One region of the Halobacillus sp. ACCC02827 genome, then DNA from elsewhere that is predicted to be linked to it. Evidence: a T-box and tRNA genes for the amino acid it is inferred to sense, from the RefSeq annotation. Region 1 holds a T-box; the other holds one or more tRNA genes.
What was found. The T-box of region 1 lies ahead of QRD89_RS12550 (valine--tRNA ligase). A T-box ahead of a tRNA ligase gene usually reads a tRNA of that ligase, here a tRNA-Val.
Positions count from the first base shown of each region.

Region 2: it encodes a tRNA-Val, which carries the amino acid that the T-box ahead of QRD89_RS12550 (valine--tRNA ligase) is inferred to sense. The anticodon was not compared.

Region 1 covers NZ_CP128168.1:2,342,760-2,358,554, forward strand. The annotation lists gene QRD89_RS12495 (SPOR domain-containing protein) at 1-424, opposite strand, end outside; gene QRD89_RS12500 (hypothetical protein) at 518-1,294, opposite strand; gene QRD89_RS12505 (PilN domain-containing protein) at 1,291-1,863, opposite strand; gene pilM (type IV pilus biogenesis protein PilM) at 1,881-2,834, opposite strand; gene QRD89_RS12515 (prepilin peptidase) at 2,853-3,605, opposite strand; gene QRD89_RS12520 (competence type IV pilus major pilin ComGC) at 3,678-4,067, opposite strand; gene QRD89_RS12525 (type II secretion system F family protein) at 4,202-5,407, opposite strand; gene QRD89_RS12530 (type IV pilus twitching motility protein PilT) at 5,411-6,451, opposite strand; gene QRD89_RS12535 (GspE/PulE family protein) at 6,448-8,082, opposite strand; gene QRD89_RS12540 (VanW family protein) at 8,113-9,393, opposite strand; gene QRD89_RS12545 (bifunctional folylpolyglutamate synthase/dihydrofolate synthase) at 9,563-10,858, opposite strand; gene QRD89_RS12550 (valine--tRNA ligase) at 10,923-13,565, opposite strand; T-box leader at 13,619-13,852, opposite strand; gene QRD89_RS19275 (YszA family small membrane protein) at 13,964-14,167, shown strand; gene spoVID (stage VI sporulation protein D) at 14,164-15,168, opposite strand; gene hemL (glutamate-1-semialdehyde 2,1-aminomutase) at 15,400-15,795, opposite strand, start outside.
Region 2 covers NZ_CP128168.1:1,121,266-1,137,060, reverse strand. The annotation lists gene QRD89_RS05965 (hypothetical protein) at 1-429, opposite strand, end outside; gene QRD89_RS19265 (YdeJ family lipoprotein) at 615-1,562, opposite strand; gene QRD89_RS05955 (FtsW/RodA/SpoVE family cell cycle protein) at 1,796-3,064, opposite strand; gene QRD89_RS05950 (PadR family transcriptional regulator) at 3,066-3,410, opposite strand; gene QRD89_RS05945 (TetR/AcrR family transcriptional regulator) at 3,606-4,190, opposite strand; gene QRD89_RS05940 (monovalent cation/H+ antiporter complex subunit F) at 4,257-4,538, opposite strand; gene QRD89_RS05935 (DMT family transporter) at 4,563-4,877, opposite strand; gene QRD89_RS05930 (DMT family transporter) at 4,879-5,226, opposite strand; tRNA gene QRD89_RS05925 (tRNA-Val) at 5,858-5,930, opposite strand; gene QRD89_RS05920 (alpha/beta hydrolase) at 6,182-6,910, shown strand; gene QRD89_RS05915 (YjcG family protein) at 6,949-7,464, shown strand; gene QRD89_RS05910 (GNAT family N-acetyltransferase) at 7,474-7,899, shown strand; gene QRD89_RS05905 (DUF421 domain-containing protein) at 8,009-8,686, shown strand; gene QRD89_RS05900 (MBL fold metallo-hydrolase) at 8,666-9,577, opposite strand; gene QRD89_RS05895 (hypothetical protein) at 9,600-9,887, opposite strand; gene QRD89_RS05890 (hypothetical protein) at 9,934-10,098, opposite strand; gene QRD89_RS05885 (DUF1360 domain-containing protein) at 10,149-10,475, opposite strand; gene QRD89_RS05880 (hypothetical protein) at 10,544-10,792, opposite strand; gene QRD89_RS05875 (CotY/CotZ family spore coat protein) at 10,983-11,486, shown strand; gene QRD89_RS05870 (CotO family spore coat protein) at 11,526-12,065, opposite strand; gene fabI (enoyl-ACP reductase FabI) at 12,218-12,997, opposite strand; gene QRD89_RS05860 (monovalent cation:proton antiporter family protein) at 13,113-14,975, opposite strand; gene mgtE (magnesium transporter) at 15,090-15,795, opposite strand, start outside.

The DNA.
Region 1 (15,795 bases):
CTTCGGTTGAGAAGGCGCCTGCTTGGACGATGTATGCCTCAAACGTCCCTCCTCCTCCTGATGCAGCATCCGGCTGTTTGTCCCCAGCGACTTCTACGGCCGGACCAGGGCCATTCGCAGCCTGACCGGCTCCTGCTTCCGAGGGACCACTTTCCGTAAGAGACACAAACACCCTTAAAAGGACAAAACCGATGCCGAGACTGACAACCAAAGCAACAAGCAGCGTCGCTGCTATATGGCGGACAGGGAAGGAGAAAAGCTTTTTCTTTGCAGGCAGATGATAAACCGTTGTCCTTTCCCCGCTGTTGTCCTCTTCCTCTTTTACTGCGGCCGCCTGTTCCACCTGGGTTCGGACGACTTCCTTCTTCCATTCATTATTCTCATCATTGCGAAAGGAAATGGAGATTTTCTTTTTCGAGTCCATGGATTTGATCACTCCTGCAAGGTTTGTCCCAACCCTACCACAGGAAAAATGAAAAGATAGCTGAAATTTGTCAACCGACCATCGACAAATTTATCACTGGGCTTCCCCGGTTTCATCCAATAATTCAATTTCTTCCATCGCTGCTTCCCCTTCTTCCCCATGCTCTATGGAAAAAGGTACGCTTTTGCCGGAACGTGCTTCGTATTGATAGCGGGGCGCTTCATTAACAAGCTCCTCATAGAGCGGTTGGTAATAACTCTCTATAACCATGGAATAAGACAAAGGACCGCCCGGATCCGGTCTTTCATATTTAATGGCTTCTATCTGGATCACGCGCTTCGCCTCGCGCAGGGATTCCAAGAAATCCATCATATCCGGATAGGAAAGAGAAGTAACGTCGACAGAAAATCGGATCGTGCGCAGCCCCTCTATGGCTTTGACTGCGGTATTGTCTGACTGGTCTTCTGGTTCTAAAGAGACCGCCTCTTCCTCCACATCCGTTTCAACACCTTCTTCCTCCTCACCCGGTTCCTCTTCTTCTTTCTCTAAGGTTTCCAATTTCGTGATCATGCTGCCGCTCGCTGCTTCCGCTTTTTCCAATTCTAACAAAAGCTGATCGATCAACGGGATGACGGGGAGCTGCTGTTGGATCGTTCTTGAGGAGCGCAGAGACTCTGATTCCAATTTTTCCTTCTTTGATTTCATTGCGTCCAACACAGCTGTCTCTTCCGCTAATAAAGTTGCCGCTGCTTTCGCTTCCGTCTTAGCGGGACTTACGAGGAGACGGTAGCCTGTAACCAGGACGGCAGAAGTAAGCAAACAGCAGACGATGACTAGATAAAGAACCGATCGTGACCATTCGACCTTCACTGCTCATTCCCTCCTTGTTTCCTCACTTCTTCCACATCCAGTTTGATTATGTAGGTCGCTGTGTAACTGCTGTACACTCCGGAAAGCGTGGTTTCCCCTTCCGGTGTCACCATTTCGACAAGATCCACTTGCAGAACAAGATCCGATCGCTTGAGCTCATCCAAATACTGTGCCGCTTCCTGGATTGTATCGAACACAGCTTCTATCTGGATTTCTGAAGAACCTTCCATGGTGAACGACTGGAATGTACCACGCTCTGGAAGGGCGGCCGACAACTCTTGCAAAACAAGTATGGCCGGTACAACGGCCTCGTTGAGCTGTTGAAGGGATTTTTGCAGCTGTTCCCGTTCCTGTCCTTCCCCGTCTAAAAAATCTTGAAAGGGCTGCTGCTCTTCCTGAGTAAACGTACTTTTTCCTGCCAACGCATCCGCTTCCTCCATCAGCTTGTTTTTTTGAATAAAGAAAGCACCCAAAACAACACTGATCAGGAGGAATGTGCTGATGCAGACCATCCACGGAAGCATGTTACGCCGTTCTTTTTCCTCCAACAGGTTAATGTTTATCGACATTCAATCCCTCTCCCGCTTTACTGTCTCCATGACAAACCGAGTACATCCGCTTCCACGCCAGGGTACGCTTCATCGCCGCACCAGCGCTCTGCTTTCACATTCCGCTCTGTCAATAAATCTACAGCGCGATCCTTATCCGGCCAATCTCCCGTGATCATGACTTTTGTTACGCCGGCCTCATCATTCATGACGGAATAACGATAAAACGCCATCACTCTCTCTATTTCATTGACCTGATCCATCGTGTGCCTGGAGGGCTCCGCAGGATCCTCCCCGGACCACGTATAACACCCGTCCGTCCGCTTCCATTGTTCGAAAGACAGGGGACAGGTGGTATGGTTATGTACGACTGGTGCACCATCGCGAAAGACGGTCAGCACACAGCCGTCGATATTCCAATCCGCCAGAAGGAGATGTTCCCCTTCTTCATTGGACATCGATTGAAGGTAGGCGCGGTGAATCGCCAGTGCGCTGATATCCGCCACCACCGGTTTTAAACCGGTCCGTTCGAATAAACGGCTCATCTCTTCCATCTGAATTTCTGGGTAGGCGAAGATGACTATTGTCTTTTTCCCATCCTCTTCTTCTCTAATCATAGCGAAATCGAAGCTCGGGTTATCAAAGGGCAGGTGCAGCGTGTCCCCGACCTGCATATATAAATAGCCTTTTATTTCTTCTTCTTTTACTTCTGCCGGGATATCCAACATACGGATCACGACAGAATGATCCGGCACAGTGAAGTAGAGCTGTTTCTTCTTCCATTCTCTCTCCTCCACCAAACTTCCCACGATCCGGAAGAGCTCTTCCGGATCCTGCAGCCTTCCATCAGCCCATACCCCTTTAGGAATGGGAATTTCCCCGGCTTCCACTAGGTCCTCTTTTCCTCCTGCCGACTTACTATGAAGAAAACGGATGACGTGGGTTTTAATAATAAAATGAATCCGTCCGGACTGTTTTATTAGTGAGAACATACATAACGACTCCTATCCTTACAACATTTTGAAATAAGCATCCATCATCTGCTGCCCGTAAAAGTAGACAATCAAAGCCGCAGCCATGATCGAAGGCCCGAATGGAACCGGCTGTTTCCGGTTAACGACGCCGATCCCTATGAGGGAGAGGCTTACGACGGTTCCGATCAAGGAAGCAAGAAAAAGCGTCAAAACCATCGCTTTCATACCGAGAAAAAGACCTAAAACACCGAGAAGCTTCATGTCTCCCGCCCCCATGCCGCCCTTGCTGACTACAATAATGACGAACACAATACCGCTTCCCGTCAAAGCACCAAGAAGCGAGTCATACCAGGGATCGAGCGGAAAGGCGATTCGATACAGGAAAAAGACACCTGTAAAGAAGAGCAGCAGACGGTTCGGGATAAGCATATATTTGAAATCCCCGATGCTGACAATAACAGCAAGCGAAATCAACAAGAGAGCACCTGTGAATTCAACCGTTAATCCATAGTGAACATAGGCAATAAAAAACAACGCTCCCGTTATAAGCTCGACTGCGGGATAAAGGAAGGAAACAGGACGGCCGCAGTGCCTGCATCTGCCCTTAGCGATTACGTAGGATAAGACAGGGATCAAATCCCGGGGTTCGAGCTGCGTGCCGCAATCGGGGCAGGCGGAGCGGCCTTGTACGAAGGGAATGTGTTTGGGGAGGCGGATTCCGACGACGTTGTAAAACGAGCCGAGAATCGTACCGGTTAAGAATATATAGAGGGGTAGAATGACATGCATGGTTTGGTCTCCTCGATTAATATAATTAAGGAGGGTCCCGAATTTAGGGACCCTTAACATTAAATTTTAAAATTATTCGTTAGATAAGTCAGATTTTGTTTTACCTTCTACATATTTGTCCAAGGTAACCTCGAATACACCATCTGAATTTTTCTCAACTTTAGTCGTTACGTATGGCTTTCCTGTAACAGGATCTTGAGGGACAGAATCTAAATAACCGGCCTCATACAATTTACTTGCATCCGTTGGAAATGTAAACTCTCCATTCACTTCCGCAATACGAGAAGCCTCCAAAAGCGCAAGGGCATTCGAGTCATGTGCATCGTCCTTCGTATCAGCCAGCAGATTCCCAATAGCCGGTACGGCAATCAGTGCAATAATTCCTAAAATGACGATGACGGCCAGCAGTTCAATTAACGTGAAACCTTTCTCATTCTTCAACAAACGTTTCCACTTTTTCATCTTCTCTCTCCTTCAAATGATAGTAAGGTAGTTACTAATACAAGATAGTTCTTTTTTCATTAGCAAAATGACCTATGTTCATTATAAAGGATAAAAGGATTTACGACTAGCACTTTTTTACCGATCCAACATACTCAGCGAATGTTCTCGAACGCGGAGAACATCGGGATGGCGATTGATGCGACGATACTTCCTACCACAATGGATAAAAACAGAATCATCACAGGTTCTATCAGCGTCTTCAATCGTTCTGTCGCGTATTCCAGTTCTGAGTCGTAGAACTCTGCTACTTTGGCGAGCATATAGTCAAGCGACCCCGTTTCCTCCCCGATGGCGATCATTTGAGCGACGAGAGGCGGAAACACAGGAGACTCCTTCAAGGGACGGGACAAGGTTTCCCCCTGCTCCAGAGATTGGAAGCTGTCCTCGATCGCCTTTTCAATGACTTTATTTTCCACAACCTTCCGGGTAATCTCGAGCGACTTCAGGATGGGAACGGAACTGTTCATCAAAGAACTGAGGGTGCTCGTCATCCGCACGAGAGCAGCCTTTTTTAGTAACGGACCGAAAACCGGCACGCGAAGTTTCCACGCGTCTAATGTATAGCTTACTTTCGGGCTTCGCCGGATAAGTGCCTGATAAAGAACGACGGCAAGTGCAGGGACAAGGATCAAGATATACCAAAATCTCTCCACCATTCCACTTGCTTGAAGTGTAAACTTCGTCATGGCAGGGAGATCTCCACCAATACTTAAAAACATATCCGCAAACCGTGGAACGACGAATGTCAGCAGAAAGAGGATGATCAAGAAGGAAACACCACCGACGATGGAAGGATATAACAAGGCGGAAATGATTTTCTGGCGTGTATCGAACTGCTTCTCATAGTAAACAGCCAATCTCTCCAAAATCTCCTCCAGGTTTCCACCCGCTTCTCCCGCACGGATCAATTGGACGAACAAGTTCGGAAATACTTTTGGATGAAGAGCAGAAGCTTCCGAGAAGGCCCTTCCACTCTCCAAATGACCTGAAACGTCCCGAAGCGCCTCTCCAAGCTTCCGGCTGTTCGTTTGCTGGGCCAGTATTCTCGTCGATTCCAAAAGGGAGATCCCTGCTTTGATCAAAGTGGCGAACTGCCGGAGGAAGATCACGAAGTCTTTCTGCTTCACAGCCCTCCCTATATGGATGTCGTAAAGCAGTGGGTTGGTGGATGCCTTGATGTCTTTGATGACGACCCCGTCCGTTTTCAATCTCGACACCGCTTCGTTTTTTGTTTCTGCTCGTATTTTCCCTCTGATTTTCCCGGCGATCGTTCGGCCTTCATACGAATAGTAGGGCATGAATTAAACGCCCCCTTCTTTCAGGAATGGAGCCGCATCCCTCTCATCAATCACTTTCTTACCAAGAAGCTCCAAAATAGACATTTCCAGCGTCTGCATCCGGTTAGCTCTGGACGTCTGCAGTACATTCTTAATTTGATGAATCTTTGCGTTTCTAATTAAATTCTTAACGGCAGGTGTATTGATCAACACTTCTGCGGCTGCACGGCGCCCTTTCCTGTCCATTGTTTGGAACAGCCGCTGCGAAACGATTGCCTGCAGGACGTTCGCAAGCTGGACCCTTACCTGCCCCTGCTGTGCCGGTGGAAAAACATCGATGATCCTGTCAATCGTATCCGGTGCGTTTGTAGTATGCAGCGTACCCAAAACGAGGTGACCGGTTTCTGCTGCGGTCAGAGCTGTCGAAATGGTTTCGTAATCCCGGAGTTCCCCAACTAAGATGACGTCCGGATCCTGCCTTAAACACGCGCGGAGACCATTCGCGAAATTTCGTGTATCGAAACCAATTTCCCGCTGATCAACGATCGAGTTCTTGTGATTATGCGTGTACTCGATCGGATCCTCCAGTGTAATGATATGCTTTTTACCGGTTTGATTAATATGGTCGACCATCGATGCAAGTGTGGTCGACTTCCCCGACCCGGTCGGCCCGGTCACGAGCACGAGCCCCTGAGGAAACATGCTGATATCTTTCAACACGTCGGGCATGTGCAGTTCGCTGATGGTCGGAATGTTACGGGGCACGATTCGGACGGCAAGGGACAGACAATTGCGCTGATAGAAAATATTGATCCGGAACCGGGACACACCGGCAATGCCGTAAGAAACGTCCACTTCTCTCACTTTCCTCAACTGCTCCAAAAGAACGTCGGACAGGATCGCTTCTGCCATCGCTTCTGTATCTTCCGGCCTCACCTTCTCTTCTCCGAACCGCTGCAGTTCTCCATGGATCCGGAAAATCGGAGGGACTCCCACCGTCATGTGAATATCAGATGCACCATAGCTGTTCGCAAGTGTCAATAACTCATCCAATTGTTCCTTCATTGCCCATCCCTCCCTCCATATGCTTTTGCGACTCGGAGGACCTCTTCCAGTGTCGTCAACCCCTGCTGCGCCTTCAAAAGTCCGTCATCCAAAAGAAACATCATGCCTGCGTCCCTCACATAGCGCTGAACATCCTCCATACTCTTGTGCTGCATCATTAAACTTCGAATTTCATCATCAATGACAAGCACCTCCTGGATGGCCATCCGCCCTCTGTAGCCGGAATTCTGGCAGCTGTTACAGCCGGCGCCTTTGTATATTTGATCCACCTGAATCCCGCGTTTCCGAAAATGATTTCTCTCCATCTCACTTGGCGTATACGCCTGTCTGCAATCCCGGCATATCCTTCTTACAAGCCTTTGAGCCACAACCCCTGATAAAGAGGATACGACTAAATACGGTTCGATTCCCATATCAAACAGGCGGGGAATGGCCGATATGGAGCTGTTCGTATGAAGCGTGCTAAGAACGAGATGACCGGTTAACGATGCGCGCACGGCAATTTCTGCTGTTTCGGAATCGCGGATCTCTCCGACCATGACGATGTTCGGATCCTGGCGAAGAATCGAACGCAGGCCTTCCGAAAACGTCAACCCGACCTTGGTATGGACCTGCACCTGATTGAGCCCCTCAATCTGGTACTCTACCGGATCTTCCACCGTTATAATATTGACATTCTCCGTATTAAGACGGTTTAAAGAAGCATAGAGTGTAGAGGATTTTCCAGAACCAGTAGGGCCGGTGATCAACAGCAGACCCGAGGGTTGTTGAATTAAGTCGAGGTACTTATCTCTATTGACGGGATGGAAACCGAGTTCATCGATTCCGCCGAGCGTATTCGCCAAATCCAAAATTCGAATGACGACCTTCTCCCCAAACACTGTCGGGAGAATCGAGATTCGCAAATCTACCGTTCCGTGGTCGACCTTCGTCTTGATCCGTCCGTCCTGGGGCAGACGTGTTTCTGTAATATTCATGTCCGCCATGATTTTCACACGGGCAGTCAAACTGTTTTGATGACTTTTCGGCAGCGTACGCTCCGTCCTCAATACGCCGTCAATCCGGTACCGGATCAACACCTTTGATTCCTGTGGATCGATATGTATATCGCTCGCTTTCATCTGCACTCCTGCCTGGAGCAGCTGATCCACCAGTCGGATGGCAGGAGCTTCCCCGTCCTTTTCTTCCTCAAGGTCGGAATCGCTCAAATTATAATGACGGTTCACCGCCTGAATGATTTCATACTTCGTGGCAATGACCGGCGAAATCTGAAACCCTGTCGATATTTTCATGTCATCGATGGAGTAGTAGTCCATGGGATCCGCCATTGCAACCGTTAATTCTCTACCCTTACGCTGAATGGGAACAAGCAGATTACGAAGGGCGAAGTCCTTATCCACGATAGAGATAACTTGGGAATCAACAGGAAAGTGAAAAAGGGAAACCTTCGGAATGCCCAGTTGGAATTCCAATACTTCGATCAACTGTTGTTCCGTCACATACCCTTTCTCCACCAATACGTCTCCGAGCTTTTGGTCTGCTTGCTTTTCTTTCAGGGCTTCTTCTATTTGAGCTTCCTCAATGACACCTGCTTCTTTCAACAGATCACCAAGCCGCTTCCTTCTTGTCATCTTATCCTCCCACCTTCACTTTACGTTCCATCATTTCTTCTCCCACTCCTGCACATTTTCCCACACATCCACTTCTCCTGGTCCGACAGGATTGGAAGCTTTCGTACCATCCAGGGACGGGTGCTTCACGACTTCGGAATCCACTTGTGCTTCCTCTTCCAACTCGTTCAGCACGACAAAACTGGAATGCACCTCCACCCCAGGGACAGGAGGATAATAATCTTCCGTTAAGAGCTCCTCATCACCGTTAAGGGACGCACGGTCTTCCCGCCATGTCTCTGCGCTTTCCCCGTCCTGTCCCTGCTGCACCACTTCCACCTGCCCGGGTTCCAACAAGGTGGAATACTCGACAATCGCTTTCGGCGGTACGGTGCCTGCCGATCGGACATAAATCTGATAATCTGAGCCTGTCGGGTAGCCGGTCCAGGACACCTCGAATCCAGAAGACGTCTCCTCCCAGTTCAATATGTAGTCATGAGAATAAGGGTTATACAGCTTCAGGTCCTGCTTGTCCTTTAGATTCACACCTGCCTCCATGCCAATTTCAGCAAATGCCGGTCTCCTTTGGCTGATGTGTCTTTCCTCCACATCAAACCCAGCTTTCAGACTCGCACCGTAGATGGCTGTTGCCGCCATATTCAGCGCTTGTTCATCATATACACCTTCCACAAACAACAAATCAAGCATGGAGAATGTCTCCCCATTTTCCATTTCTGCATGATCGAACAGCTTTCTCATTCGCTCCATATCCACCTCTGCCGGTACGTTCATCGTCTGGCTTCCAATCGATTCATAGAGTTCTTCATTCTCCTGATCAAGAAAATGATAGGCGTCGTATTCCAAAGAATCTTCCGGGAGGGAAGCAGCATCCTCTTTTACAACGTCACGCAGCATCTTTTCTGAGAGTGAATCTCTTAATTCGCTGTCCATCTCTTCTTCTAATGGATCAAAAAAACGGTCGGAGAGTACAACGACCAGACCGTTATCAGACCCTTGGACCGCCTCCTCCAATGTTTCCTTCACATCAAACGTCACTTCTTCCGTATCCAGAACAATACGTTTTCCTGATGCTGATAACGTAACGGCTGTTTCATCCCGCCATTCCTCTATGTTGTCTGCTAAGATTTTTTCCGCTTCTTTCTGGTTCTTGCCGGCCAGAGATATAGAAGCGACCGTCGTATTTTCCGCGTAGTTGCCTCCCCCGGTTACAAAAGTGAAAGCCTTTGCCGCCTCCTGGGTGGTGAGGAAGAGCAGAAATATACCGATCGTTAAAACAAGCACCAGTTTCCAAGCGGTTTTCTTATGCACCATATCTATTCAACGCTCCTTGTCAGCCACTTATCAAATGAATCTTTTTTACCACCAAATTATATCTTATAAACCGACATTTGTCGCACTGTAACCTTAACAAATAAGCATAAAGCATCACAAAAACCAAAAAAACTGGACTCCCTCATAGAGGAAGCCCAGACGTTTTCAGTCACTTCTTCATTTTTGATTTAAAGTATGCTCTAACGTCCGAGATAAAGTATAAGGACCCCGTTATTAACAACACACTCTTATCATCCAACTGCTGCTCGGCGAGCCTCAACGCTTCCTGTAAGTTTTCCGCAGGAAGCGTCGGTTTAATTGGGGAGAGAGAAGCAAGGTCTTCTTCTTGCAAGGCTCTCGGAAAGTCAAAGCTGGTCACGACTGCGAAATCGACTACTTCTTTCAATTGATTCATCATCTTTATAACCGGCTTGTCTTCCAAAGCTGCATAAACGAGAACAACCGACCGTCCCCTGTAATGTTCTTTCACTGTATCCACGAGAGCCTTGGTCCCTTCTTCGTTATGAGCCCCGTCAATAATAGTAAGCGGCTGATTCCGGACCGTTTCGAAGCGTGCCGGCCATGTCGTTTGTTCCAATCCGCTCCTATAATGCCTGCGGTCGATGGCATCTCCGGCCTGCTTTAAACTCTCCATTGTCTGGAGGGCGACCGATGCGTTCTCCACCTGATGATGCCCTTTCATTCTACTGAGAAGAAGTTCCGATTCATACGCACCCGACCGGAATATAAATGTTTCCCCTTCCGGTGTACTTGCCTCATGTGTGACGTGAAAATGCGTAGTTAAAGAGAATAACGGTGCTTTTTGACTCGTTGCTTCTTCAAGGATGACTTCCATTGCCTCGGGCTGTTTAACTGCTGTCACGACCGGGACCTTCTGCTTGATGATCCCCGCCTTTTCACCAGCTATCTCCCTTACTGTCGAACCGAGGATATTCATATGGTCATGTCCGATATTTGTGATGACAGAAACGATGGGATGAAGAATATTCGTCGAATCATACCGTCCACCAAGTCCCGTTTCCACGACGGCATAATCGATCGGCTGCTCGTCAAAGTAGATCATCGCCATAGCAGTTATGATCTCAAACTCTGTCGGTTCTCCTAAAGGGGTTTCCTTCAAAGACTCAGCAAGCGGACGTATCCGATCCACAAGGCGTGCAATCACCGCATCAGAAACCGGCTCCCCGTTCAGGCTGATACGCTCATTGAATCTTTCGATATAAGGAGAAGTGAAGGTTCCCACCGTGTATCCCTGTGCTTGGAGGAGATTCCTCAGAAAGGAAACGGTCGAGCCTTTGCCGTTTGTACCGGCGACGTGAATCGCTTTAAAGCCCTTCTCCGGATGGCCGAGGCGTTCCATCATCCAATCCATGCGCTTCAAACCCGGCTTCACTTTGAACTTCTCTCTCGAATGAATCCAATCCAAAGCTTCTTGATAATTCATAGCTGTCTTCCCTACCTTCAAAAAGGGGAGCGTATTCCTAAAGAATACACTCCCTTTCCATTGTTTATGCTTTCAATTCCTTGATTCTCGCTTCGACTTTTGCACGTTTATCCAAATAGTCGGTTTCTTTCTTCCGTTCTTCTTCGACAACCTGTTCCGGCGCTTTTTTGACAAAACCTTCATTGGACAATTTCTTCTGGACGCGGGTGACTTCCTGATCCCACTTCTTCCATTCATTCTCCAAACGCTTGATCTCGTCCTCGATATTGATTAAACCTGCAAGCGGCAGATAAAGTTCCGCTCCGGTAACAACCGCTGACATGGCTTTTTCAGGTGCCTGAAGATCTGTCGAAATTTCAAGCTCGCTTGGATTACAGAAACGTTCCAGGTAGGCACGGTTCTTCTCAAGCTCATCAACGACAGCTTGATCTTTCGCCTGAATCATCAACTGAATTTCTTTAGACATCGGCGTATCCACTTCGGAGCGGATATTCCGCACGGATCGGATAATGGAAACGAGACGCTCCATTTCCGCCACTGCTCCTTCGTTATGGAAGTCATCCCGGACTACCGGCCAGGACGCCTGCGTGATGGACTCTCCTTGGTGCGGAAGATGCTGCCAAATTTCCTCTGTAATGAAAGGCATGAACGGATGAAGCATACGCATCGTCTGATCAAGCGTGTAAGCTAGGATCGAACGGGTCGTATGAATTCTCGCCTCGTCTTCTCCGTATAACGGCAGCTTCGCCATTTCAATGTACCAGTCACAGAAGTCATCCCAGATGAAGTTATACAGGTGACGTCCTGCTTCCCCGAACTCATACTTATCGATGTTCGTCGTCACCTGCTCAATCGTCTGATTCAAACGAGTCAGAATCCACTGATCGGCAACGGATTTCTTCCCGGACAAATCAATGTCCTCAAACGTTAAATCTCCCATATTCATGAGCGCAAAGCGGGAGGCGTTCCAAATCTTGTTGGCGAAGTTCCACGTTGATTCCACCTTCTCCCAGTGGAAGCGCAGATCCTGCCCCGGAGAAGAGCCGGTAGATAGGAAGTAACGCAGCGAATCCGCGCCATACTTCTCAATGACATCCATCGGATCGACACCGTTTCCGAGGGACTTACTCATTTTCCGTCCATCAGCATCACGGACAAGACCGTGGATAAGAACGTCGTCAAACGGACGCTTCCCTGTGAATTCAAGCGACTGGAAGATCATCCGGCTTACCCAGAATCCGATGATGTCATAACCGGTAACAAGAACGTTCGTCGGGAAGTAGCGCTTATAATCTTCACTGTCCTCATCCGGCCAGCCCATTGTGGAAAACGGCCACAGAGCGGAAGAGAACCATGTATCGAGGACATCTTCTTCCTGCTTCCAATTTTCCTCATCTGCCGGTGCTTCTTTGCCGACATACACTTCCCCGGTTTCTTTATGGTACCAGGCTGGAATGCGGTGTCCCCACCACAATTGACGGGAAATACACCAGTCACGCGTATTTTCCATCCAGTGCAGGTACGGCTTCTCGAATCGTTCCGGCACGAATGCTACTCGATCGTCTCCTTTTTGAAGATCGACGGACGCTTCTGCGAGAGGCTTCATGTCAACGAACCACTGGGTGGAAAGATACGGTTCAACTACTGCTCCGCTCCGTTCCGAATGGCCGACAGAATGCATGTGCTCTTCAATCTCAAAGAGAACGCCGGATTCCTGAAGGTCCTTGACAATCTGCTTCCGGCACTCGAAACGATCCATCCCTTGATACTTACCGGCGTTGTCATTCATTGTTCCGTCTTCATTCATGACAAGAATGCGTTCAAGGTTATGGCGGTTGCCGATTTCAAAATCATTTGGATCGTGGGCCGGTGTGATTTTCACCGCTCCTGATCCGAATTCCATATCGACATAATCGTCTCCGACAATTTCAATTTCCCTTCCAACGATAGGAAGGATCGCTTTTTTGCCGATCAAATGTTTGTAACGATCATCTTCCGGATGAACGGCAATGGCTGTGTCTCCAAGCATGGTTTCCGGGCGTGTCGTTGCGATTTCAATCGAACCTTCTTCGCCCTTCAGCGGATAACGCATATGATAGAACGCGCCCTGGACATCTTTATATTCCACTTCAATATCGGAAAGAGCTGTCTGTGTCGCAGGGTCCCAGTTGATGATGTACTCCCCGCGGTAAATGAGACCTTTCTCATAAAGCTTGACGAATACTTCCTTAACCGCTTTTGAAAGACCTTCATCCAAAGTGAAACGCTCTCTTGAATAGTCCAAACCGAGGCCGAGTTTCTCCCACTGGGCGCGAATGAATTTTGCATATTCATGCTTCCACTCCCAGGACTTTTCCAGGAACTTCTCCCGTCCTAAATCATGACGATTGATTCCTTCTTCCCGAAGTTTGGCATCGACTTTCGCCTGTGTCGCAATGCCCGCGTGATCCATTCCCGGCAGCCAAAGGACGTCATATCCCTGCATCCGCTTCACACGGCTTAAAATATCCTGCAATGTCGTATCCCACGCATGGCCAAGGTGCAGTTTCCCTGTGACGTTCGGCGGCGGGATGACAATAGTATAAGGCTCCTTCTCTTTATCTCCTGTTGCTTCAAAAAACTTGCCGTCCACCCAGTACTGATACCGGTCTTTTTCAATTGCTGCCGGATCGTACTTTGTCGGCATCGAAAGATCTTGTTGATCCATTCCGATCTTCCTCCTTCTATTCTCTTTGTATAAAATAAAAACCCCTCCGTCCAAAAAAGGACGGAGGGGATTCATTCCGTGGTACCACCTTCATTTACAGGAAAACAACATACTCTTCCTGTACACTCGACTGACATAACGGCTTCTAACCGGCTTCTCCTACTCTTTGGTTCAAAGAAGCTGCATCAAGGGCGACCTTCCATCAACAGGGTTCCTGGAAAACTCTCACCGAATGTTTTCCTCTCTTTAGGAATTGTTCATGTACTCTTCCCTATCTAAGCATTTCACGTATAAAGGTTATATAACATATTGTATATAGAAAACAATGCTTTAGTCAACCTGTAACAAAAAAAATGAGCGTCCGCCCATTCCATGATGGGAAAACGCTCAAAAAAAGTATGGAGGTGTTCCTCTTCAGCCGCTTATATAGGTACCGTCTGCCGATCTGGTGCAGAAACTGGCTGTATGTTCTCGAGAAATGCTTACTGCCGATCGTCATCTTTCAAACCATCCGAATGATCATTTTCCCGACGACGTTCGATATTTTCCTGTTTGGTTTTTTATTGGGGCTTTTTCTTGCTTTCAAATACAAATGGATTTAGCTCGGAATATATACAATTTGACCCGGAGACACATCCTCTGTATGTTCATTCACCCGCTCCAGCTGTTTCACCGTTACACCATACTTCTCAGCGATTGACGAAAGTGTCTCCTCTTCTTGTGCAATATACATCTTCATTTGTGTGTACGTATCTTCCCTATTCGGAAATAGGTGTTTGAAAATCTGTTTAATTCCGTCCATTCCGCCCGGCGCTTTTTGTTCCTGTTCTTCCGAAGAAGACGTCTGCGATTCTTCCACACTGACCTCTACTTCCTCCCAATCGACGATCGTCTCCATCGAAGGCTCGGCCTCGTCACCTGCAGGTGGTGTTTCCGATGCCGGAGCTGTATGACCGAAAAATTCCGGGAAGCTCTGTGACTTTTTGTACGTCCACCGTCCATCACTGGATGAACTCGGTTTATCATCCACCGATTCCTGTTGCTGGTCGAACTGAAAAACAGGAGCTTCGCGTTCCGGGAAAATCGGAATATCCTGGGCTTTATCTTCAGGGAAATTGACCGGCCCAACCCTTGCAGATTCGTCAAAGGATTCTGCATTCGCAGCCCCTTTATCCTTTTCTTCGATGCCGTTGATATTAATGTGGGCATGCAGGCGAAGCTGACGTGTGGCTGGTAGTTCATAATCGAAACTTTCAATATCGATGAGAACATCCTCTAAATTCGATACTCTCTCTAATGGTACCGTTATTTCTACCGGGAATTGGTGACGGAATTCATACGCATCCCCTTCGACCGGCGCGACATGATCCATAATCCTCACCGAGTTCGTGAATGCTGCATCCTCGGGATCCCCCGTGTTTCCTGTCGGGATATATTCTCCCGCAAGTTCCACCGTCCCCTTCAACCGGACGACATCTCCCAGCTCTTCAATGGATATCTCAGGTTCTAAGGAGATACCAATCAGCTCTCGTACTCCCTGTCCCTCCTTGAACCAAATCGATTCATCTAAATAAAAGGAAAATACATTTTGTTTGTTCTGCAATGTCAGGTCCCCTCCCTAAGGTAATAAACACGATTCTCTTTTATCACCATATGCGACAGGAGCAGATATATACATAAGAGCTGAAAAGCAGAAAAAGGCCCAACAGCTGAAAAACTCCAGCCTCCAACGAATGCGGTTAATCAGGAGACTCCCAGTACGCTCCTCTTGACCAGCACTTTTTCCACAAAAACAAAAGCGTACGGGAAGGACCCGTACGCTTTTGTATAATAGTCACTTAAGACCGGCGAATACTTTTTCTGCGGCCTGTATCGTTTTCTCGATATCCTCATCCGTATGCTTCGTCGATAAGAACATTCCTTCAAACTGCGAAGGCGGGAGATAAATTCCTTCTTGGACCATCCCCTGAAAATATTTCTTAAACAATGCTAAATCCGACCGGTTGGCCGTTTCGAAATTAGTGACCGGCTCGTTCGTAAAGAAGAATCCAACCATGGATCCCGCTCGATTAACCGTCAATGGAACGCCGTGCGTTTCCGCTGCATGAAGAAAACCTTCCACCAATCGGTCTACTTTGTGGTTAATAGAAGTATAGGATTCTTCCGTCAGAGCGGAAAGCGTCTCAAATCCGGCCGTCATAGCAAGCGGGTTCCCGGAAAGTGTTCCGGC
Region 2 (15,795 bases), 1.2 Mb from region 1:
TTTCATGGCGGAATTTCGATCCAGGACAACTCTCCAAATATCCATCGCTTGTTCCGAACCGACTTCTTCTATTAAACCGATTAAATCAATTTTGTATTGATAGTACACCGGCTTTGTTCCATCCTCTATTATATATTGCTTGTCACCAGGGTTAGGGATCTCTTTTCCATCACCAGGTAAGTACGGGCAATCCGGGTCATTATCCCCTGCGCAATCATCCGCTGTCCCAGCCTCCTGTTTCTCTCCATTTGATCGTGTGATGGTAATGTAAGGATCTGCTTTTTCAATGATTTCATTGGGTATAGACGTCGTTTTTTCTGACGCATATATGACTCTATTCCCTTTTCCTTCCTGAAAGAACACAAAAGTTCCACTGAAAAACAGCACAGCGCATACGATCAAGGACACTGACCGAAGGATACTTTTCAATAATAACTCCTCCTCACCTGTATTAAGGACTACTTACCCTCCGGCGGGCAACAGAAACATAATTTTTAACTTTATTGTAATTATATGTAAAAATAATAGGTTTATTGGAATTAAAAAAACTCTTGTTAGAACCTCTGATTCATTAACAATGAAAAAGAGCTAACAAGAGCTTATATCTCATTCCTTTATTGAATTTTCTGCAGTTGGATCAGTCGGATGACTTCCTCATCCTCAGCGGTTTCAACCGGGACGAGCTTAGTGGATTCTATGATTTCATTGTAGAAATCTTTCCCTGCCGGATATTTCCCATCCCAGCGCAGCGGAACATTATACACATTGATGGTGCCGTCCCCATTTCCACTATACGTGACCGATCCATCCACCAAACGGGAGCCGGCCAACTGGATGACGTCCTCGGGGTAAACAGCACTGGTTTCGTCATCAGGATTCAGCTTCTCTCCCGCAGGAATGATTCGGACGTTCAATTCATCAATATCCTGATTCGGACCGAGCTGGAGCCAAACCCGTGCATACTCGATCTGCTCATCCGAATACTTCGACAGGGCATCGTCGCCGGCCGGCTTTTCACTGTGCTCGTAATCCTGGATCAGAGTAACGGTGGATTCCCCGTCATAGGATACCCAATTAACCGAATCGACCCGTCCTTTCTCTTCCGGAAGTTCCTTCATGATCCGGGCTGCTACATCGAAGAGACTTTCTATGTCTTCCTCCACTTCTGACTGACCGTTCTGAAATTTCTTGTCCATTTCCTGACTATATGCTTCTGTGTCCGGCATCAGGTTGACGGTAAGATTCGTCACACCGGAATCACTCTCCCAGACATCTGTTTCATAATGTGCCTGATCAACTTTGTAGTTCTCCTGCAAATATGTATCGATAGAGTTGGAAGATGAATCACTTGCCGCTTCTTCCGCATGTGCCTCTTCTGTCGACGAAGACGAATTTTCCTCCCCATCTTCTTTCGGATCGGACGATGATTCTTCTGCAGCGACCGTTTCCTCGACGTTATCATCCGATGCTTGATCGTCGTTCTGTCCTTCCTCCCCGGAGCAGCCGGACAGGACGAGGCCTGTCATCATACAGGCTGTTAAAACAATGATTCTTTTTTTCATTCGTTACCCTTCCTTCAGATACAAATTAAGTAGAATAAACCGGAACCCCGTCTGGATACCAGCGGGAAACTTAGTTTCTTCTACCGACTCCCAAATCTGCATTTTCCAAACTTGTGCTGTCCGCTCCATTTGGAACTACATGCCGACTTTATCGTATCATATTTTACATAAAATACCACACTTCACTTTCACATAAAAAAAGATGACCAGCTGTAAAAGCGGTCACCTTTCCTTCATGCAGGGACTTCTGTTCCTACTGATGTTTCCTCATATCCTCTGTGGCAGATATTTAAGAACAGTCCGACTGCCCCCATATCAATGAGGATGGAAGAACCACCGAAGCTCATAAACGGAAGTGCAATTCCCAGGGACGGAAGGACAGCCATGTTCGTCAGGATGCTGATGATAAAGTGCAAAGAAATAACCACAGCAATCACTAACGCTGCTAACTTCCCCTGCCCAGGTTTCACTTGTTTCCACATATAAATCATCCGAAGGACGAATAAGCTGATGAGGAACAGCAGGCTTATTCCAGCAAGCCAACCAAAAGAATGGATGACGTATACGAAAATATAGTCCGTATGAACTTCAGAAAGAGTGCCTGCGTTCATAGAGAAACCTGCTCCGAACCACCCGGCCGAACTCAAAAGGCTGGATATTTCAATGCTGTTTCGTACAGCCTCCGGTGCAAAGTAGGAAAATGGAGCAAAGTCAAATGCAAAGAGGAAGACGGGAACAGCTGCTGAAGCTGTAACAAAACCAGTCACCTGCCTAAAACCGGCTCCGGACGCTGTCATGACTACTAAGCAGATCAACAAACAAAGGGTGTACGAGACAACTCCCATCATTGCCAACAGCACAACCGGAAGGACAAGTATTCCTATGCCGATCACTCCATCAGCAGGCTTCTTCCAATTCCAAGACTCAAAGATGCCTGCTAGAGCTACTCCGACAATTAAAGCACTTATACCGGAAACGTCGAGCATAGCTATACCTATATCCAAATAAGGAGCTCCCCCTGCCCGGACACCGATAAATAAACTGAGCAGGAGTATCGAAATGGCACCTGCATAGATGTAGGAGGAACAGCGCAGGATACGCGAATAATCAAGGCAGTAGAATACTGCCAGAAGCGCCGCACCCGCCAAATAATAAATTAAGCTGTTGGTAAATATAGATCCGATCATTCCATCAGGAGTATAGGATTGAATGAAATACATGGAAAGCAAGCCGACGATCGAAGTGATAAATACGGGCAGAATGATGGTCATCTCCACTTTTCTTCGATGGGTTCTATGAAGCTGCTTTCCTATTTCATCCGGGTCACCCATTTGAGAAAAGGCTTGATCCAGCGCTTCCTCTTCTGAACATCCATTACGCAGAGCATTCTCTTTAAGCTCCATCAAATGATCTTCTATTTCCAGTTTAATCTCTTGATGGAGACTCTTATTCTTAATTCGCCGGCAAACCTTATCTATGTACGCTGTTATCGGATTTTCCATGTTATTCCCATGCCATCCTTTCCCACGCTAATATATCGTCTACCGCCACTTTAAACGTAGACCACTCTTCTCGTTTCTCTTCCATAAACACTCTGCCTTCTGCGGTTAATCGATAATACTTTCTCTTTCTCCCGGTATCCCCCTGCCCCCAATACGACTCGATTACTTTATTTTTTTCAAGGGAATGCAGCAGTGGGTAAAGTGTCCCTTCTTTCAGACTAAATACCCCGTTCGACTTCTCTTCCATCACCCTGATCAATTCATACCCGTACATGGGCCTGTTATTGAGCAGGCTGAGGATGAGGATGGAGGTGCTGCCTTTCAATAACTCCTTGTTGACCTTCATTTGTCCATCACTCCTCATACCTAGAATTACTATGCATAGTTTATCTAGGTATAAGGATATGCCGTCCTCAAGCGTTTGTCAATAAGATGACAAATAAAAATCGAGACGTCTTTAAAAGAAGCGCCTCGATTCCACGGTTTGGACTATATTTTATTCCTGTTCTCTTGACCGATTGGAGCTGAAGCAGGTCGTCCTTTATTTTTGTATCCCATTCCAGAAAGTACCCCAGGAATCATCCAACCGTTTCCTATACACGTCATAAGGGAAATTCATCAAATAGATTAACGTTCCATCCAATATACACAAATAGGAAGTGAGTATCACTTCAAAATCTACGAATGTATCGTTCCCATCTTCTTCTTTGAAAATGGTATGAAGAAGGTGCTTAATTGCATGCTCCATCTCCAGATACTTACTATTTATCAACTCTTTGAATGGTTCGGGAGGAATAATAAAGAACCTTCTTACAAACAGCCCGATACTATTATTATAGAAATACTTATTCAGATCGATCAGCAGGTGATACAGCTTTTTTTCCATATCATAAGAGGACAGTTCCTGATACTGCTCCGAAATGAATGCGACATACTTAGCCATCGTTAACTCAACAACTTCTTCAAACAAATGGTCCTTGCTGGAGAAATAAGCGTATATAGACGGCGCCTTTATATTCGACTTTACTGCAATGTCCTTCAGTGAGGTTTGCTCATATCCTTTATCCGCAAAGGTGACTAAAGCATTATCAAGTATTCTTTTCTTCGTCTCTTCCCCTTTTGACATGCTTACAACTCCTTTTCATACACGCACTTCAAGCGTTCATCAGAGTTCACTATGTCATAAGTTCCTTTATTTTTCAATAATATTTCGTTTCTCGATAATCTTAGCTGTGGCCACTGTTCCTACAAAAAGCAAAATCCCTATCAGTAAAAGGACATCGCTCAGCCAGGTAGTAGACAATTTAATGGCCAAAAGGCCGGTCATCGCCATCATGTTTATACCAATAGCGTCCAATGCTACCGATTTATCAGCTTCCGACGGTCCTTTCATCGCACGAATCACTAATATTAAAATAGAGATGGCAACCGTGATGATGCATAGATCCACTGTGAAAATAAGGATATCTGTCAATGTCCCTCCCCCTTCCTCCATGAATTAAGAAACAAATTTTAATCCTACAATGCAGGAGATGACACCAATAACGAGTGCAATCTTTTTAGGATTTTTTTGTTCATGAAAGAGGAACATTCCTAAAAGAACACTCCCGGCAGCTCCCACACCAGTCCATATCCCATAGCCGACGCTTATTGGGATAGACTTTAAGGATAAGGATAGTAAAAGAAAACTGGATGCCATGAAAATTATAAAAATCAAGGTCGGCTTGAGTTTGGAAAACCCCTCCGATAATTTCAGGAAGATTACGCCCCCAACTTCCATCAACCCTGCCATAATCAAAATAAACCAACTCATATTAAACGCTCCTTTCCGCTTCTTCTTCCGGTTGTTCTCCAACTAACTTAAGACCGATGATGCAGCTGATTAATACTACCAGTAACAATACTTTCAACACGCTCACGCTGTCCTCGAGGAACAACATCCCCAATACCCCCGTACCAAATGCTCCTATACCTGTGAAGATCGCATACGCTGTTGATACCGGTAAAACGGACAGCGATTTGGAGAAACACCAAAAACTGAAAATGATTAAGATGACTGTCGGGATGACGTAAAGGATGTTCGTGAAACCTTCTGACAGTTTCAATCCGAATGCCCAACCTATTTCACTCAGACCAGCTAAAACAAGATAGAACCATGCCATTATTAAAATCCTCCTATAATAAAAAATCTAACGAACGTTAGTTAGATTTTATGATAAATATCATCCACTTTCAAGTATCAATACTTAAAAGTGACTGCTGAACATGTGGAAGCGGAAAGCATACTAAACAAATTGAAAATATACCCGATATAAGTACAACTACTTTAACGACCAGAGGGCGTGTAAATTTGGAAAACATTAGAGAAAGGAACACCAAAGGTAATTACTCCGGTATGACCAAGAGAAGGTTGAATGCAACAGACCTCTTAGGCATAGTAATTGCTGCGATATTTATACCAAAAATCAGTTTTAATGAATTATCTGGTATAGAAACACTGGCTGGCGGGATTTTGCTTTTGTGGCTGGTATTAATCCTTATAAAACTGCTTGTAATCCTGAAAAGAAGAGCCTGAATGCTCTTCTTTGCCGAGTTTCTATTTATCTTACTGTGTATATTAAGTTATGGATTATCTTCTTCATAGGTAAGTGCATGGAAATCAAAGAATGGTAAGTGTTTTTTCGAAGAGCAAGGAAGGGTAATTAAAAAATCTCGGCCACAGGTACTGAAATAAATAGAAATGACGCAGCCTCTCCTTTTTGAGAAACTGCGCCATCCCAGCACTTTGTAAGATGATTCCGATTGGGCTCGAACCAACGACCTCCACCCTGTCAAGGTGGCGCTCTCCCAGCTGAGCTACGGAATCGTATGTAGTATTTTGTCGGCGTTTCCTGCTGACAAGTAATAATATACTATGGATCGAGAAAGATGTCAACGGATATTAAAAATATTTTTAACAAAATGTAAATTCCCTTCTTTTCCTCTATTAAATCCTCCTTTCTCTTCCATTCAACTTTTTACACAATAGTATGATAAAATAAGTGAGAACACGTTTACATTGGATATAGGAAGGGAAATTTTTTGTGAATTTCCCTGTTGTGAGGAGGTGGCTGGAATTTGGGTAGGGAAGGATCCATGACAGAGTATGAAATAGAAAGTGTCTACTTACAGGAGACGATGAAGCTGAAGGTGTACAAGCCGAAGAATTTCTCCTCCTTGTATAAATACCATTTCTGTATCATGCAGGATGGAAACGACTACTTCCAAATGGGACGGGCGGCGACACTCAGTGATAAGCTGCACCGCGACAACCGGATAGAGAATACGATTTTCATCGGCATCCATTATCAGGATAAGTACGACCGCCGTGAAAAGTATCATCCGGACGGTTCACGTCAGGGCGATTATGTGAATTTTCTCATTCGGGAAGTCGTTCCGTTTCTTGATGAAGAGCTCCCCGGCTACCATATGGGCCGTGGACGCACGCTTGCCGGAGATTCGCTTGCCGGCACGCTCGGCTTGATGACGGCAGCCAAGTTTCCGAATATTTTCGGTAATGTTATTGCACAGAGTCCTTATGTGGATGAGCATGTAATGGAGGTACTGGCGTCTGCCCGCGACTTCTCCGCGCTTACGATCGACCATACGATCGGCAAGGAAGAAACATCCGTTGTCACGACAGACGGAGACACGCTGGATTTCCTTACTCCGAACCGCGAGCTCCGCGACTTTCTTGAACGTCAGCCGCTCAGCTATACGTATCATGAATTGGACGGAGATCATACATGGGGCTCTTGGCAGCAGGATTTTGAACGTGCTTTGTTGAACATGTTTGGGAAAGAATAATGGAAACATATAAAGGAAGAATCAGGAGGGTTAGCCTAATGAAATACGGCATTGCAGTTTTTCCATCGAAAAAAGTACAGGATGTGGCGAATTCTTACCGCAAGCGTTACGATCCCCATTATGCGCTTGTTCCCCCGCACATTACGATGAAGGAGCCGTTTGAAGCGGATGAGGCGGAAATTGAAAACACCATCATCCCTGAATTGAAGGAAATCGCTAAAGAAACACAGCCTTTCTCCTACGGCGTCTATAAAGTCAGCTCTTTTTCACCGGTGACCAATACTATTTATTTGAAGATCGATCCATCCGAAGAGATCTTCGCTTTGAACGATAAACTACATGCCGGCCAGATGCCGGAAGAGCGTGCGTATCAATTCGTTCCGCACATCACGATCGCCCAGAAGCTTTCGGATGAGGAATTCTCTGATGTATACGGCAGCCTGCGTATGCTTAAATTCGATCTTCAGGATGAAGTGGACCGCTTCCAGCTTCTTTATCAATTAGAAAACGGTGCATGGAGCGTTTATGAAACGTTCCGCCTCGGCCAAGGGTGATCTGCTTTGATGGACATCGTTAAAGTCACCAAAGACAGCCAGCGTCAGGATGCTTATTATGTCAGGCGCACGGTTTTCGTAGAGGAACAGCACGTCCCGGAGGAATTGGAGATTGACGAATTGGAAGAATCGGCGATTCATTTCGTCGGATATGAGAGCGGAGAACCAGTCGCCGCGTCCAGACTCCGCTTCGTGAACGGGTATGGGAAGCTCGAGCGAATCTGTGTCATGAAAGATCAGCGCGGCCGTTCATACGGCAGAAAGATGATCGAAGAAATGGAAGCCGTGACGCGTGAATACGCGTATGACAAAGCGAAATTGAATGCACAGACCCAGGCAGAGAAATTTTATGAATCGTTAGGATATGTCACCATATCCGGGGAGTTCATGGATGCCGGCATCCCGCACGTGACCATGGTCAAAAAACTAAGCTAGAAAAAGCCGCCTTTCCCGGCGGCTTTTCTTTTGCCTTCTACTTCTGTTTAAGCATACATTTTTTTGACTACAATGGAGCGTATAAGAAGTTATAAGGGATCGTGACAATATGGATTATATAAACATCACAATAGAAACACTGTTCGGCTTTGTCGCCCTCTTCATCATGACAAAAGTACTCGGTAAATCCCAAATTACACAGATTACGGCGTTCGACTTCATCGCGGCTCTTGTCCTAGGGGAGCTGGTCGGTAATGCTCTCTATGATCCGGAAGTCGGCGTCCTTGATATCGGGTATGCCATCCTCTTATGGAGCATTCTTATCTATACGACGGAAATCATCACGGAGAAGTTCAAAGGGACAAGGAAACTGCTTGAAGGTATGCCCTCCCTGATCATCTACAAAGGAAAAATCGACAGAGAGCAGTTGAAGAAAAACAAACTCGATCTCGACCAGCTCCAACACCTGCTTCGTTCGAAAGACGTGTTTTCCATGAAGGAAGTCCAGTATGCTCTTTTGGAAACGGACGGTACGATGTCTGTTTTGAAAGCATCGCAGTTTCAGAACGTGACGAGGGACGATATGAAACTGACACCGGAAGAGGTGCCGCTGCCGAGGACCATCATCAGCGACGGTGAGATCATTTGGGACAATCTGCTGGAAGCTGGTTTTGACGAAGCCTGGCTCGAGCGGCAGCTGAAGGCACAGAATTACAACGAGCCCAAGGAAATCATGTATGCCGAATATACAGACGGCGACAAACAGTTATATATTCTCAGCATGTGAAGCAGAGTGGAACATCCAGCGGTTCCCCTCCACGCGGTCCTCGATGAGGCCCGCTTTTTTCAATCCGATCAAATAGGCCGTGACGGCCGTCCGATATAAAAGAAACTGGGAAAGCCCCTTCGTTTCCACTTCGTACCGGCTGCACATCGCCGTGAGCACCTCTTCCTGTGATACTCCGTCACGGCCTCTGATAAATCGATGCAGCCAATGGAGAATTCCTTCATGATAGGCGATATTTGCATCGATTACAGCCGTATGATCTGTTTCATACTCCCCGTGCCCCGGAAGGGATCCTTCACATGGAATATCCCGAAGCTGCCGAAGACTCTCCAAAGCAGCATGTGCATCTGTTAAATAAGGGATTTTGTGCTTATGTAAGGTATCGATGCCGAAATAGCTGTCGGCCGCATATAACACTCCTTCCACTTTAATACCGAGCTGATGATAGCTGTGGCCCGGAAGAAAAAACGCCTCCCCTTCCATCTCCCCTATTGGAAATTTCCCTGCACCTACCACATCGTCTATCCGAACTGGCGGCCCCTGCAGAAACTTATTGTTGAGCTCTGGAACCGGATCGTTGCCACCGGACAAATAGAGCGGCTCCAGCTGCGGATAGCGTAAGACAGCCTCTTCAAGCGGAGCAGCCATCGTATGGACATCATACTGTTCCTGCACATACGATGCGCCTCCGTAATGATCCGCGTGTGCGTGCGTAATAAAAAGGTGCGTCAATGGAAGATCCCTTTTCCTGATCTCCTTGAGCACCTTTTTTATAGAAGAGCGGTCGAGTCCCGCGTCTATAAGCAGGCCACTCTCCCCTTTATTTACATAGCCGATATTGACGGAACCTTTCCAGTAGAAACAATGGTCGTTCATCGCAGTAAATGACACGTCCTCCACCCTTTCAGCGTTTTCATACTTCTTCGCTGAAACGGCGTCCTTTTCCTGTCATTTCCGAGAAAACATTCTCCACTTTCTTCGGAGACGGCTGCTCGGATGCATGAAAGCGGCCGGATGTGTATAGCGTTGAGAGCGGTTCATACTTCTGCTTTTCTACCTCCGGATGATCACCGTGTCGGAGCTTTGATGCGAGGTCCGCCTGAAAAACCTTCTCTATGCCATATGAAGTCCGGTGTGCTTCCACGACCCGTTCCTGATAATCCTGATACTGATAGAAATGGACCGGCAGAATATATCCCATCCTGCTCCCTCCTTTTCTTTCTATACCCGCATTCCGCCTATGCTACTCACTCAAAGAACCCTTCCATTTTTCCTATTTGCTTATTCAGGAAAGCTTCCATGTCCGTCATCCGCTTATCGAAGCGCCCCTCCCAGGCTTGGAAGTCCTTCTCCCACTGGCCGAATTTCTTCTCCGGTTGACGGATGATGCCATAGTTTTTCGACGTTTCCATATTTATTTCCTGCAATACATCAAATAACGTCTTATCCTTTTTTTCCTCACTCACAGCCGATCGGTCCACAGGTACAACATCGACTGGATCCCGGCGACGGCTAACAGCCAGATGAGCCATTCTCCGTAAGGAACAATCATATAGAAGAGAAGCATTAGCAGCGAGGACCAGACACCGACACACCACTGGCAGCTGAGACCTTCCCCGATAAACCCTTTCGGTTCAATCCACTCTTCCTCGATTCCCTCTTCATTCTTGACGATTTTTGTTTCCATAAACGGTTTCCGGAGCCATTCAAAGATATAGTCCGCGACCAACAAACGGGTCAAACGGAAGCTGGCCAGACCGATCAACAGAAATTCAAACACACTTAACATATACCTTCATCCTCTCCATGAAGAAAAAGCCACTACGCTTTTGGTAGTGGCCGACAAACCGAAACGGATCAGAACCAGCGGAATCCTCCGCGGCGATCTGAAGATTCATCATCTTCTTTTTTATGGTGTTTTTCTCTGGAGCTGCTTTCTTCTGCAGCCTCTTCTCTATGCCGGCGTCCCCCGAAAAATGGATCGACGAAATCGTCTCTGTCCTTTTGACCGTGGTGGTCAGGACGATGGTGCTGTGGTTCGATGATGACGTTATCTGCTTTAATGATAAGATCCTTCACATGGATGACCTTTTTCTTTTCAGACATTCCATTCACTCCTTATTCGAATTCACTGTTAATCTATGGTGTTTGCCCTGATTGGGTATAGTCGTCTGCCCATCCATGGAAAAAAACTTGCCGTTTTGTTGAAAAGGGTCAAATGCCCACACCGACAAAGCGCACCGACATATTGTAGTAAAGACGATACGTCAATGCGTATGGAAAGGGGAAAATAATAATGAGCTGTGGTAAAAATTACGATTCAGGCTCTTGTGTAATCGATATTCTTAAAGATATCGTCGATGCACAGAACGATGTGATGCATGATTGCACAACAAGCTGTGAGCAGTCAATCGCTGATCTTCTAGGTGACACGGGCGGAGGTTCCGGATTCGATACGGTTCCTGTCATCCTATACTGCAAAGATGGATGCAAACCTTTCAAAGGATACGGTTCTAAGCGAAGCGGAGAAGGCTGTGACGTAAGAGGAAGCTTCTTCTTCCGCGTTAAATCCGTAGACAATGACGGATGTGCAATCCTCGAACTTCTATTCGCCGACCGTTGGCACCGCGGGGATGACGAAGAGAGTGGAGACGAGGACTTCCGTGGAAAACACGACTGCGATCCTAAATCTCCAGCAGACCAAAGCTGCCGCAACCTGCGCGCTTCCGGAATCTGCATCACGGTTGATTTGAACTGCTTCTGCCACGTAACTTGTCTGCCGGCAGCAGCCACACTATAAAACAAAAACCGCGCCCACAAAGCGCGGTTTTTTATGCATTTAGAAACCGAGAAGACGGATGTCCGTAATGTCCGCAAAGGGAACCGTCCGCTCGAACGGCCGCTGGAACACTTTCATATGCACCACACCATCCTGATAATCGGTGATGTAGCCTTTGTACTGCTCTTCCGCTGTTTTCACTTCACACTTCATCTTCGGCACGTGGGGAGAAAGCTTGAAGAAATAGTTCACTTTCTCTTCCAGGGACAACTCATGGAACCCCTGCCTTCGTTCCCGCGACGTAGGCGTCCGCTTCTCTTCCTGTCCCGCTTTACTGGCAGGAGGATCGTCGGGCGCTTGTTCCTCCTCCTTCTTCAGCTTCGACAATTCTTCCACATGCGGTGCTTGTTGACGGCGCATCCTTGTCTCTTTCTCTTGAGCCGATGTTTCTTTCGCTGCCGGTTCCGCTGATGGCACACTCGCGTCCACCGACTTCCGCTGCGTCCGGAAGCTCGTTTGCATCGGAACTTCCGCCGGCTTCAATTTTGGCTGTACAATATAAAGCATAGGCTGCTGTGCAAGGCGTTTCTCTTCGGCCATAGGGATCTCTCCTTTTCCATTCGATCATCATTCTATGTATATGCCCAAGTTCCCTTTCATGTTCACTTTTCCTGCATTATGACAAAACCTTTCCATCAAAAAAACGCCTTCCTGATTAGAGAAAGGCGTTTTTCCTATGATTAATTGGATTTTCAGTAGGCGACGGTACTGAAGCCGCCATCAACGTGAATAATTTCTCCGGTCACTCCGCGGGACAAATCACTCATGAGGTAATACCCGGTATCCCCCACTTCCTCCTGCGTCACAGGACGGCGGAGCGGAGCACGTACTTCAATGACCTGAAGAATCTGATTGAAGTCCCCGACACCTTTGGCGGACAAAGTACGGATCGGACCTGCCGAAATGGCATTGACGCGAATGTTGTGTTTGCCTAAATCATTGGCCAGGTACTTCACGCTCGCATCCAGACTAGCTTTGGCTACACCCATGACGTTGTAGTTCTTCACGACCTGTTCTCCGCCGAGATATGTCATCGTAAGGATGCTGCCGCCCTCCTTCATCAACGGTTGGGCTGCCCGTGCAACAGCCGTTAAGGAATAGGAGCTGATGTTATGGGCCGTCAGGAAACCGTCCCTGCTTGTGTTCAAATACTCATTCTTCAGCTCTTCCCTGTTGGCGAAAGCGATACAGTGCGCAAGTCCGTGGATGACGCCTACATCTTGTCCGATTTGTTCAAATGTCTGGATGATCGCTTCATCGTCCGTTACATCACACTCATATACAAGGGATTCCGGTCCGCCTTCCAATGTATCAGCAAGGTCTTGCACAGCTTTCTTGAAACGCTCGGATGCTACGGTGAAAATGAGACGTGCTCCTGCCGCATGCAGCGACCTTGCTATTCCCCAGGCGATGCTCCGCTTGTTAGCGACACCCATGACGACGTACGTACGATTTTCCAAAGAAAAATTCATCCGTTAAATCCTCCTAAATTAGCATTTGATATTAGTACCTGCTCCTATTTTAACGGAAAGGCTTACATATGACAATGTACAAAAAAGAGCCTCCCAATCATTGGGAGGCTTCTTCTCAGCACCATTCACAGTATTCTAATTCTGCTTTTAATTCTTCTACATATTCATGGGAACCGGTGACAATCAGGCGGTCACCCATTTTCAGTTCGGTATCTCCATGAGGGACGATGGAATCTTTTCCTCGGAAGATACGAACCATAATAACGTCCCCGGTGAAAGGAAACTCACGGAGGTGAGTGCCGTTATAAATGGAATTATTCATATTGATCTGATACAACGCGTTCTCCTGAGTTGTAAGGATATCCAGGACATTCGGCGCTTCAATCATGGCTTTAAGCAAGGCTTTCGTCGACAGGAATACAGAGAACACACTTACGTTCAAGTCCTTCATTTCCTGAGCGAGGTCGGTGGATTCGATTCTTGCGATGACGCGCTCGACTCCCTGCTCTTTCGCAAAGCGGGCAATCTTGGCGTTCCGCTCTTCATCCCCTGTCGATGCGACGAGAAGATCGACATCGAATACTCCGATTTCCTTCATCTGCTCGACATCATAGTCATCGAGCTCCTTGATATCGAAGCACTGCCTCGTAATCCGGTCATCGATCTTATCCATTTTCATATGATAGAGGTGCGTTTCATACGCGTTGACGTCAAGCTCTCTCACGACCGGCAGCGTCATCCGGTTGGAACCGACGAAAGAAACGACCGTTTTGTGGTCTTCCTCTTCAAATCTGCCGTAGATTTTCTTGAAGAGAATCGGTCCGATCAGGCATGTCAAGACGGCGACGAGAATAAGCGCGCCTTCCATCTGATCATCGATCATTCCTTCACGCTTCCCGATCGCCGCTGCAGCGATGACAAGGGAAAGCGTCGAAGTGAGGATGAATCCCGAACCGAATACGGTCTTCATGTCATACCACTTGCTGAGAAGCAGGGCAGGTACGACCTTGGAGACGAGCAAGGCCAAGAACAAGAGCGGTATTAAAAGAAGCACTCTCGTATCTGTAAACAAGCTCCAAATATCGATTTCCACACCGACCATTACGAAGAAGATCGGAATAAGGAAACCGTAACCGAAGCTGTCCAGCCGCTTGACCATTTCCGGGTTTGGAGACAATAGAGATACTAACGTCCCGGCAAGGAACGCACCGAGGATGTTTTCTGCCCCTACCTGTTCCGACAGGGCTACAAGCAGAAGGATCAGCGTGAAGACCGCACGGGTATCGATCTGAATCGTCCCTTTGGTCATCGTTTCTACATAGGACTGATGACGGAACTTCTTGCCAATGTAATAGAAAAGCACACCGGCTGCGAACAGAATCAACAAGAGCCACGTATTTCCTCCGCTCTCTCCATAAATGGAGACAAATACCGCAAGGAGAATCATCGTCACCAGGTCTGCAATGACGGCTATCAACAGAATCGTCTGTCCGATCGTTGTCTTCATCATTTGGGCATCTTTCAAAGTAGGAACGACGACACCAAGGGATATCGTTGAAATAATCAACGTCATTAAGAAGGCATTATCGATGAAGCCGGCCCATACGAAGGCGAACGACAAGGCCAGGGATATGACGAAGATCCCCAGGAATACAAGCGTCGCCACCCAGACCGGGTTCGGAGCACCAGTATTTTGGTTTTCCGGTTTTGCTTTCTTTTTCTTTCTTGCGAAAATCGAAAAATCAATCTCCAGACCGCTTAAGAACATCAGGAAGATGAACCCAAGCGTCGAGAGTATTTCAAGCCAGCTCCCCTGATCAACGAGGTCAAATCCACTTTGACCAATGATCAAGCCGACGATAATTTCAGCTACTACCACCGGTATCATCGTTAATTTAAATCGGTGTAGTAAAATTGGTGTAAGGAATGCGGCGATAATGACAATAACGAGCGAAGTTACTGAAGCACCATGTTCCATACGTACCCCCCTCTCCAACTATTCCTAGTTGATGATTTTTTATATTTATCATCTTCTTTCTTCTATACTGCCTATTCCTTCATGTTTTCATTTCCCCATTCTTTACGTATCTGCTTAAATAAGCAGGTTCATGAAGGCGGTGGCCATTCCGAAATAAATAAGAATGGAAATTAAGTCGTTCAGCGTCGTAATGAACGGGCCGGAAGCAACTGCCGGATCGACGTTCAGGCGGTGCATGATCAGCGGTACAAGCGAACCAGCCAACGTAGCCACAATCAGCGTCAATAGAATGGACAGTCCAACGAGGACACCCAGGAAAAAGTTCCCCTGCCATATATATACAATCAACATCATGAGAACACCGCAGACAATCCCGCTGATTAAACCCGTTCCCGCTTCGCGCATCATCATTTTGATTTTTCCCTGTTTTTCAAATTCACCAGTTGCAATACCGCGAACGGCGACGGCAAGCGCCTGTGTGCCGGTATTCCCCCCCATTCCTGCAATCAGGGGAATGAAGATCGCTAAAATGGCGACTTTATCCAACGTTTCTTCAAAACGACCGATCAGACTGGCGGTCAAACTGCCGAGGAAAAGCAGAATGATCAGCCATGGCAGCCGTTTCTTCGCTGAGGAAAAGGCATTATCATCCGGACTGTCAACATCAGAAATGGCGGCGAATTTAGAATAGTCATCACTCGCCTCTTCTTCCATGACGTCCATAATATCATCGACGGTGATGATTCCGAGCAGATGGTCCTGGAAGTCCACGACCGGCAGGGCCAGGAAATCGTAGTCACGGACCATCCGTGCCACTTCT